DNA from 2 places in the Acinetobacter sp. LoGeW2-3 genome. Region 2 is predicted to be linked to the other one. Evidence: predicted binding sites of a transcription regulator. Region 2 holds the regulator's gene; the other holds the start of a gene.

Region 1 (5,538 bases), 1.4 Mb from region 2:
AGACATGCAACGGACTTTGGCCATATTGTTGATATTTTTCTACTCTATATTTTGCTCTTTCTAAGAGAGCTATTAGGTAATCTATCGAACTCTTTAGAACTTTCTTAGGTTCTCGTTTAGAGTACAAGTAACTATTGATTTTTTCAAAAGGTTCATCATTTACCACTATCTCCAATATAGTGCGATTGATCTCTTTGCTTATTGATTCCTCAATATGTTCCAATTCATAGGAATGTAGAGCATCTGCTATCACTATTTGAAGGTTTTTCATTTTTTCTGATCAAATTTATTTAGATTGTGAAATTAATTTATCGCACGTTATAAGAAGTTAAGGAATTGATTGTACGGACTATTTTTATGTATTTTTGTAACTTTTAAAGCTTGGATGTGTTTTTTATTAAAAACACTCTAAATCTCAGAAATATTGGAATGATGTTTATAAAGAAAAATTAATTGGGATACATGGAAAAACTTAAGAAAAGATGATTTACCTACATAACGTAGAAGTTATGGCTACAGCAGAGATTCGTTCTTGGGATTCTCGGCGTGAAGACGATCGGTATAACTTTTTAGAGACATTTAATTTCCTTGTTCATCTTTTCCTAGATTTTTTAGTTTGGAAGTACCAAAAAGTAAAATCACGACGATTGCAAAAATCAGTACATGCCAGATAGATAGTCCTGCCATTTTTTTATTCCTTATTGAATCCATTTAAATTGACAGGCTTATATCAATATTAATAAATGACAAAATCATGAAACTTTGATGTCAATTTTATGACAAGGGTAGACAAGGAATATTTATTATTAAGTGTTTATGAAATATATATTTAAGCAGCTTTTTTAAGTTCAGATGATGCAGTCATCGGCTTAAACAGAATTCGAGTTATTTAATATTTTTGCAATATTTTCTTAATATTACTGACATATTTGAAATCAATACTGAGCTCCAAAAGAGATGTGGTGATCCTCATCACTACAGCATTTAAAAACGACGATAAGTCTTTATTGGAGCAAAAATGAAAAAAACTGCTATCGCACTTACCATTGGGGCAAGCATTTTAACACCTATGATTGCGTCAGCTGCAGACGTTAAATTATATGGGCGAGCACATGTCTCTCTCGACTACTTAGATGATGGTCAAGACTACCAGGAAGTTGGACTATCCTCTAACTCATCACGTTTAGGTTTTAAAGTTGAACAAAAAATTAATGATGATTTAAATGTTTTTGCACAAATTGAACAGGAAATCAGTTTCGCGAGTGGTGATCAAGACTCAAAAGCCATTAATTTTTCTACACGCGATACTTTCGTAGGGCTTAAAAATGATCAATATGGTCAACTACGTGTAGGTCGATTTGATAGCCCATTTAAAACTACACGTAGTCCAGTCAATCAATTTGGCGATATGATTGGCGATATTCGAAATGTGACACGTGTTGGTGACTTAAAATTCGATGAGCGAAATGAAAATACACTGGAGTATAAATCACCCAAATTTGCAGATGGCTTTAATGTACTCGCTGCAATTTCTATGAACAGTGGTAAAGAAAATTCCAAAACCGCAGATGATTCTGGTAAGGACGACAGTAAAGCATACGACCTTGCGCTGACCTATAAAAAAGATCGCATTGACTTTGCAGCCGCTTACCAGAATTTTGGTAAAAATTCAGCCAACACAGCAGCACCTACAGAAGAGACAGACTCGGAGCGAGATGCTTTCCGTATCGCAGGTTCTTATCAATTTACTGAAAGTTTAAACTTAGGTGCCTTATATCAAAAAGCGCAGTTTGAAGATACAGATCGCGGTCTAGATGCACAAGTTTGGGGAGTTTCAGGTGAATATAAATTCACACCTAAAACACTGCTACGCACTGAGTATTTTTACCGAGATGTCGACAGAGAGGATGCGAACACGAGTTTAATCGCCTTAGGCATGGAACACAAACTTGATCCTGCACTACGCTTATACGGTAATGTCGCAACCACACTGAATGATAAAAACGCCAACTTAACCCCTTGGAAAGAAGGTCGAAGTTTAGGTAATGGCGTTAGTGGATCAGCAGGTCAAGATGCGCTCGCGCTATCACTAGGTATGCGCTACGATTTCTAAACAACTAATACTGATATAAAAGGATACCCATCTAAGGTGTCCTTTTTTTTATTTAATAAATCATGGCATTGGACAGGTTCTTAGGCAGTCTTGTACCAGACATAGCGACTAGTAAAACTGCGTCTGATGATTTGATTTACTAACACATTATTTTCTGTACTACAGACTCAAAATATGACCTAATATTTTGAAAATATTGATTATTTATAATTAATTTCTTGCTGCAATAACTTTCATAAAACTTTAATAAATCTGCAACCTGCTTGTCATATTCAAAAATCAAAATGTTGGTATCGAAACAAGTCACACGCTAAAGGCGTAGCTAAATATAAAGAGAGATACTAAATGCGTTTAACAACAGCAATGACAACAGTGGCATTAATGGGAACTGTAGCGGCATGTGCAGCGAATGCCGCACGCGATACGATCCAGATTGCAGGTTCTTCAACTGTCTTACCTTATGCCAGTATCGTGGCTGAAGAATTTGGCAACACATTCCCACAGTTTAAAACCCCAGTAGTCGGTTCAGGTGGTTCATCTGCAGGGTTAAAGCAGTTCTGTCGTGGTGTGGGTGATAACACGATTGATATTGCCAATGCTTCCCGCCAGATCAAAAGTGCCGAACTCGCCGAATGTAAGAAAAATGGTGTCAATAAAGTTCTGGAAATCAAGATCGGTTATGACGGCATTGTCTTTGCCTCGAATGCCAAGAAAGCAGCTTATAAACTGCACCCACAACATGTCTTTGCCGCACTCGCTGCTGAAGTACCATCTAATGGCAAAATGGTAGCTAATCCATATACCCGCTGGAACCAGATTGATCCAGCACTTCCGAATGAACTGATCACGCTGGTCATCCCGGCTTCTAATCATGGAACGCGCGAAGTCTTCCAGGAGAAGATGGTGGATGCAGGTTGTGAAACGTACGCTGCAATTAAGTCTCTAGACAAAGATGCCCAGAAAAAAGCGTGTAGTACCTTCCGTAAAGATGGTCGGGTGATTGAAATATCCGGTGACTATACCGAAACCCTGGCACGCCTGAAAACATCACCAAATGCAGTCGGGGTCTTTGGGCTTGGTTTCTATGATCAGAACCGTGACAAGCTACGTGTAGCGACGGTAAACAATGTTGCTCCATCCGAGAAAACGATCCTGAATGGAACTTATCCGGTTTCTCGTCCATTGTACTTCTATGTCAAAGGTGAACACCTGAAATCAATTAAAGGTCTGCAACAGTTCACTGAATATTTCCTGAATAAAAAAGTATCGGGCAAAGGATCAAAACTGGAAAGAGCAGGGCTGATTGCCATGTCTGACAAGGAGCGGTCAGTGGTGCTGACAAACTTCAAAGCAAATAAGGCAGTTGTACTGAAGTAGGTAATGAAATGGCTGGGAGCAGGAAACTGTGACCAGCTTTTTTTTCAACGATAAAGATTGAAAAAACAGTGGAGCATCAATGAATCTGCTACTACTCGGTGTATTACTGGCGATCATCGCGATTGCTTATCAGCTCGGATTAAGCCAAAGTCAGCAGCTGGCTGGTCAGGGTAAAAATACCGCTATGCTGAATTCACGTCCTGGCTACTATGGTGCGATGGTGGCTTTATGGTGTGGGATTCCAGCATTTTTTATTTTTCTACTCTGGAGTCTGGTAGAGCCTGTCATCCTGAAACAGTTGGTTGTGAACCATTTGCCAGAACAGATGGTGGCAGACATGGATCAGGCAAGCTTAAGCATCATGGTGGATCGGGTACAGGCACTGGCTTCCGGTTTTGGCATCAGCGATACGCCCCAAGCCTATGAACTGTCTGCAGCAGAACAGATGGCACGCATGCTGAGCATCAGCAGCTATGCCAAGCTGGTGGTGGTCATCTCAGCTGCGGTTGCCGGACTAGTCTGGGCAAAACGACGCATCACCAAACAGTTACGTGCCCGCCATCAGGTCGAAAAAGTGATCAATATTAGTCTGGCACTCTGTTCTGGTGTGGCCATCCTGACCACACTGGGTATTGTCATGTCGATGTTTGGCGAAGCCATGCGCTTCTTCAGCTTTGTCAGCCCGATGAACTTCTTCTTTGGTACTGAATGGAATCCGGGATTTAGCAGTTCAGGCGATGCTGAAGGCAGTTATGGTCTGTTGCCACTACTGTGGGGCACAGTCATGGTCAGTGCAATTGCACTGCTGGTTGCTGTACCTATCGGTTTGATGATTGCAATCTATCTGGCGGAATATGCTTCTCTACGATTTAGAACTTGGGCCAAGCCGATCATTGAGGTACTTGCCGGAATACCAACCATTGTCTATGGCGTATTTGCCTTGATGATTCTCGGTCCATTTCTTAAAAGTGTAGGTGCCATGTTGGGCGTTGATATCAATGCCACCAGTGCCCTGACAGCGGGTGTGGTGATGGGAATCATGATCATTCCATTTGTCTCATCACTTTCAGATGACATCATTACCCAGGTACCACGTGCACTTCGCGATGGTTCGCTAGGACTGGGCGCAACCAAATCGGAAACCATCCGTCAGGTGGTGCTTCCAGCTGCCTTACCCGGCATTATGGGTGCCTTTTTACTTGCAGCGTCTCGTGCCATTGGTGAAACCATGATTGTGGTACTGGCTGCGGGAAACAGTCCAATCTTGCATGCCAACCCGCTTGAAGCGGTCTCTACCGTCACCATGACTATTGTTAATCAGCTAACAGGGGATACAGATTTCGCCAGTCCACAGGCATTGGTAGCCTTTGCACTCGGTCTAACCCTATTTGTGATTACTTTAGGTTTAAACATCATTGCACTGATCATTGTGCGCAAATATCGTGAGCAATACGACTGATGAGTACTTCAAATACCACGCCGTTGGATCAGGATCTGGATCCTGTAAGCGCAGCAGCACAACGGGAAAAGCGCAAGCAGATCATTCAGGATTCCTTGGCCAAGCGTCATCGCAGGGAAAAATCATTTCGCAGGTTTGGTCAGTCTGCAGTACTGGCGGGTCTGTTCTTTGTGGTGTTGCTATTTGGCAGCATCCTGGCCAAAGGATTACCTGCATTCTGGCAGAGCAGCATGAGCCTACCGATTTACTTTGACCCAGCTATTGTTAATGTAGAGCCGAAGCCAGTGCAGTCTGACAAAGAATCGCCAGCACAATATCAGGAACGTTTGTTAGCTTGGCAAATGGAAATGGGTATGGTGGATTGGGATGCACTGATTATCAATGGCATGTTGGCACGGGATCCAAAGCTGGAAGCTCAGCAAGACGAACTGGGCGCTTTATACGCCAGTTCTGAAGCCTACCGTTTGCGGGATATGGTGATGAATGACCCATCACTGATCGGTCAGACAGAGCAGGTAAAAATTCTGGCAGATGCTAATGTTGATGTCTGGCTAAAAGGCAATATTGACCGTGATCTGTCAGATGAACA
Region 2 (5,538 bases):
ATTATGAGCAAATTTCGGGCGTAGGAATCTATGGTCAATCGGGTAGATTGCGACGCGTGGTAAAGGAAAAAGTAACAAAACATTTGCTATGTAACAAAAGAGCGCTAAAAGATAGGTAGTATTTAATTAAATTTTTGATTTTAATATATAAAATTATTATTAAATTCTGTTTCACGTGAAACAATAAGAGGCAATTGTTTGTTGCAGTATGTTTAAACTGCACCTTATTAAAATGAAAAATGCTAAAAATGATGTGGGTAGTCTTTGCATAATCGTGACACCAAATTTAAGTGTATGCTTGAAGTCTTGAGCACCCATGAAAACAAGAAATCAGATCAAGCACAGATCAGCTAAGTCACATTCAAGATTGTCTCAGACATGATAAGCACAATCCTGAAAGCAGCGCTGTTTTTACCGAACTGAATTGCTATGATCTTTAAATCCAGCCGAGTGAGCCAGACCATGTCGAATAATAATGATGTCGAACTTTTTAATTCAGATGACTGCACAAAATATGTTAATCAGTTCATTGCGGAATTTCCTTTGCGCCGTGCTGAAATTGGTCAGGGGACAGTGATCAAGCGTGCGTTGCCAAGTCGGCATAAACGTATGATCGGAGCATGGTGTTTTCTGGATCATGCGGGGCCGGCGCATTTCCCGCAGGGAGATGGTCTGGATGTGGGACCGCATCCGCATATTGGTCTGCAGACTTTTACCTGGATGATTGAAGGCACCATGATGCATCATGACAGTCTGGGCAGTGCACAGCTGCTACGTCCGCGTCAGGTCAATCTGATGACGGCCGGTTATGGCATTTCCCACTCTGAAGTTGCACCTGATACTGAAACCAAAATGCATGCTGCGCAGCTCTGGATCGCATTGCCAGATGATATGGTCAATATGGCACCAGCTTTTGATCATTATCCGGAATTACCTGTGGTTGAAGATCAAGGTATAGAGTTCACCGTACTGGTTGGAGAATATCTCAAGGCAAAATCTCCAGTGAAAGTACATAGTGAATTGCTCGGAGTCGACTTGTATGCAGCAGAGAGCACCCAGGCGGTATTACCGCTTCATCCTCAATTTGAATATGGTTTCCTGGCACTGGAAGGGACTGCCAGCATCAACGGGCATGAACTGACCGAAGACAATATGGTGATTCTGGAACCGGGTCTGGAACAGGTACAGGTGGAGATTCATGCTAGAAGCCGGGTGCTATTGCTGGGTGGCGAACCTTTTGAAAGTCCGATTTTGCTGTGGTGGAACTTTGTTGGTCGGACGACCGAAGAATTGAAAATTGCCCGTGAGCAGTGGATTGCAGAACATGAACGTTTTGGCTCGATTCCTACTTATGAGGGGCCACGACTTGAAGCACCTGCTTTCCCGGATCACATGCGTCCTTCAAAATAAATAGATAACAACAAAATAAGGAGGAAGATATGGCCATTATTGCAAGTGCCCGTGTACATAGTTTTGAAGCACCGTGGCAGGGACAGATCAGTCATGGTAAACACCAATATCTGACAGATAAACCGGAAGCTTTTGGCGGTCAGGACAGTGGTCCGGCACCTTATGATTTTCTGTTAGCTGGCTTGATTTCCTGCACCATGATTACCTTGCGTATGTATGCCAAACATAAAGAACTGGAGCTGGGAGAGTTTCAGGTCGAAGCCGATTTCTTTACCAATCGCGAAGGACAAGAATGGATTGAACGACGTTTAAGTTTTCAAAGTCCGTTGGATGAAGCATTATAGCTAAAAGTTCTGGAGATCTGTCAAAAAACACCAGTGACTAAAACTTTGCTACGTAGTCTGGAGATCAAAACCACATTACTTTGAACTTCGCTTATGTAAATAAAGGTAGTTGAAATGTAATGTAATTCATAAAGCATTTACCGATGCTGGACAGTTTTTGTTATGCTGAAAAGGCAAAAAACCTACAATAACAAAAGAGCCTAACATGCGTATCCTACACCATCTTGAGCAGTCCCGATCGTTCCGCATTTTATGGGCATTGGAGGAATTGGGGCTAGATTATGAAATCAAATTCCATAGACGGCTGCCTAACTTTTCTGCGCCTTCAGAGTTAAAGATGATTCATCCATTGGGCAAGGCGCCGATCCTGATTGATGGTGATCAGGTGCTGGTAGAATCTGCAGTGATTCTGCAATATCTGCAGGAAACTTATGATGTGGGAATGGAGTTTCAGCCACTGAATGCCACCACCAAGCAGCAATATCGTTACTGGATGCATTATGCTGAAGGCTCACTGATGCCACTACTGGTAATGCATCTGGTGATGAATTCCGTAGAAAAACATACGCCATTTTTGCTGCGTCCTTTGGCACGACAGATTACCAGCGGGGTCAAAAGTAAATTTGTACAGCCACGTCTCAAAGACCATATTCAGTATCTGGAAAATTACCTGAGCGAGCATGAATATTTTGCGGGTCGCTTTAGTTTCGCCGATATTCAGATGAGCTTTCCATTAGAAGCCATTCAGTCACGCACTGGAAAGCGTTATCCGGCGATTGAGGCCTATCTGGAACGGTTATCTCATCGTCCCGCGTATTTCCGGGCGATGTCCAAAGAAGAAGTATTGAGTTAACAAGCAACCAAAAAATAAAGGTGCCAAGAGGCACCTTTTTATTGGGATACAGTTTTAATTAGTCCGGGAAACTTAAGCGTTCTTTCGGGAAAATGACTTTAAAGGTTGAACCCTGATTTTCACGAGAGTCAATTTCTAGCTGTGCCTGATGCTGCATGAGCACATGCTTCACGATTGCTAATCCAAGACCTGTACCACCAGTGCGGCGACTCCGGTCAGAATCAACTCGATAGAAACGTTCGGTCAGACGCGGCAGATGTTTTGGATCAATCCCGATCCCTGTATCTTCCACCACGAAGTAAGCCGATTCCCCATCATCATGCCAGCCCATCGTTACCGTACCGCCTTTAGGGGTGTATTTAATTGCATTAGTAATTAGGTTACTAAAGGCACTGGCAATTTCCATATCGGAACCAATCAGATCACAGTGGCTGTCAATATCTAGATTTAGGGTATGACCATAGTCCACGTTATAGGCTTGGGCATCATCAAACAACTGGTTCATCAGATTGGGCATATCAATGATCTGATTTTTGGCAATATTCTGGTCATTTTCCAAGCGAGAAAGCAGCAATAAGTCATTGACCAAAGCATTCATACGACGGGTCTGGGACTGCATCTGATCAAAAGCACGTTTCCAGCGCGGGCTAATATCTTCCTGATCGGTAAAGGTTTCGATATAGCCACTGAGTACCGTTAATGGCGTACGCAGTTCATGCGAGATATTATCGACAAAGTCTTTACGCATCTGTTCCAGATTGTGCATCCGGGTCACATCATAAGCGACCAATAGACGGCTCTCACCGCCAAAACGGGTCATCTTGATCTGCACATAATGGCCTTCATAGGTTGAAGATTGCATCTTGAGACCGTCAGGCGCGTTATCAATATGATGATAATATTCAATAAAATTCGGCTGATCCAATAAAGTCAGAATATTACGGCTTTTATCTTCCGGGTTGATGCCGAGCAGACGTTCAGCTGCTGGATTCCACCATTCAATCTGCTGATTCTCATCGATCAGGACCACCGCTTCCTGTAGCGCGACCAGAGAGGATTGGGCACGATCAATCAGCTCGACCATTTCCGCCTGTACAATACGTTCCTGACGCTGGGCTTGATAAACATTGAATAGCAAGGCTCCCCAGATGCCATTGATCTTGGGTGGCACATCATAAGGGCGATTGGAAATCCAGTCATTGACCAGATACAGGGAACGAATCTGCGTGGCAAAGAAAGCCACAAAAGCCAGTACGATACAAACCCAGAAATACCCGATCCCGAAACCAATCAGACTGCCGATCAGCAGAAAACCGGCCAGAAGGCGTAAATCCTGCTTGGCAAAATCCCACAAGCTATTCGAGCTTGGCAGCTTATGTCCGCGGGCCATTTCAGGAACAGGGTAGGGTTTATACATAAAACGGGATTTACCTTGGTTAAATTAGCCGAGCGCAACATCGGCACGGGTTGAGAAACGGTAGCCAGTGCCGCGTACAGTCTGTACATAACGGTCGGCGCCATAAGGCTCTAGCACTTTGCGCAAACGACGAATATGCACGTCAATGGTCCGGTCCTCAATATAGACATTGCCACCCCAGACCTGATCCAGGAGTTGAGCACGGGTATAGGCACGTTCTGGATGGGTCATAAAGAAGGCCAGCAGACGATATTCGGTCGGTCCCATATCTAGAATAGTATCACCAAAGCTGACTCGCTGGCTTGAAGGATCGAGTAACAAGCCATTGGCATCAATGCTTTTTTCTCCATTCAGGCTATTGGTACGGCGCAGCACAGCTTTGATCCGGGATACCAGTTCACGCGTGGAAAATGGCTTGGTCATGTAGTCATCTGCACCGGCATCTAAACCTTGCACTTTATGGTCTTCTTCACCACGAGCAGTGAGCATAATCACTGGAATCTCTGATAAGGTTTCATCACGTTTCAGACGACGGCATAAGTCTACACCGCTGACGCCCCCTGGCATCATCCAGTCTAGCAAGATCAACGCTGGACGCTGATCCACAATCATTTGATGCGCCTGTTTGGCATCTTCTGCTTCTAAACAATTAAAGCCTGCCATATCCAGTGCAGTATGGATCATTTCCCGAATTGGAAGCTCATCATCGACGATTAAAATGTAGTCATCTTTCACAGCGCATTTCCTATAAGTCAACGGTGGACCGTTTTATATTTATGACGAGCCTATTACAAAGATTAATTATGACAGTATCATTGCAAAAAGGGAGCTTGCCTTACTTTCGCAAAGATTTGTGACAATTAACTTCAATTCCTTCTCAATCAAATATCTTGTTTAAATTCCTGCAATACCACTCATTCAGGCATTTAAAATCAATTAATTTTTCTCAGAAAATGTCTCGAACAATGCCAGGAACACGATACTGCAAGAGGACAAGACCTCTTCCATCGACTGTTTAAAACCACTCATGACCCAGCGAATCGCAATCTGGGTGACATAGCCATTGAGGCCTGTAGAGACAAGGGAAATTTCCTGCTCAGAACGGCTCAGATTCGGCATCATCAACATCACAAAAGCCTGAATCATGCGGTCAAAACGGCCCATGGTTTCATGAATCGTCGCCTGGTTATGTAGTTCCTGAACCAGCATGGCATCAATATAAATAATCCGGGCCATACGCGGATTGTCCCGCAGCGTGGTCAGCAGGGCAGTCAGGCCGGATTCAATCATTTTTTTTGGATCGGAGGAGGCCCGCATCATCGCCTGCATGACATTTTGCTGCAGTTCATCGATCAGTTTCAGGAAAATGGTCTGAAACAGGTGCTCGCTTTTCTTAAAGGATTCATAGAAATAGCGTTCGGTCAGCTTGGCTTCCGTACAGATATCTTTTACCGTCACAGAAAAAAAGCCATGTGTGCCATAGGCCTGAATACCGGCTTCAATCAGCTTTTCCC

What was found. The regulator PhoB, encoded in region 2, activates phosphate uptake and scavenging genes when phosphate is short. The targets are predictions, from matches to a motif close to TGTCATNAANCTGTCATAA.
Region 1: the regulator PhoB is predicted to act here: its motif matches at 764-782, upstream of BS636_RS13070 (porin).

What each region holds. Positions count from the first base shown of each region.
Region 1 covers NZ_CP024011.1:2,702,359-2,707,896, forward strand. The annotation lists gene BS636_RS16490 (hypothetical protein) at 1-271, opposite strand, end outside; partial or broken gene BS636_RS13065 (twin-arginine translocase TatA/TatE family subunit) at 586-687, opposite strand; gene BS636_RS13070 (porin) at 1,019-2,113, shown strand; gene BS636_RS13075 (substrate-binding domain-containing protein) at 2,459-3,490, shown strand; gene pstC (phosphate ABC transporter permease subunit PstC) at 3,570-4,949, shown strand; gene pstA (phosphate ABC transporter permease PstA) at 4,949-5,538, shown strand, end outside.
Region 2 covers NZ_CP024011.1:1,273,835-1,279,372, forward strand. The annotation lists gene BS636_RS06055 (pirin family protein) at 463-1,410, shown strand; partial or broken gene BS636_RS06060 (OsmC family protein) at 1,440-1,838, shown strand; gene BS636_RS06065 (glutathione S-transferase) at 1,960-2,607, shown strand; gene phoR (phosphate regulon sensor histidine kinase PhoR) at 2,666-4,024, opposite strand; gene phoB (phosphate regulon transcriptional regulator PhoB) at 4,049-4,759, opposite strand; gene BS636_RS06080 (TetR/AcrR family transcriptional regulator) at 4,961-5,538, opposite strand, start outside.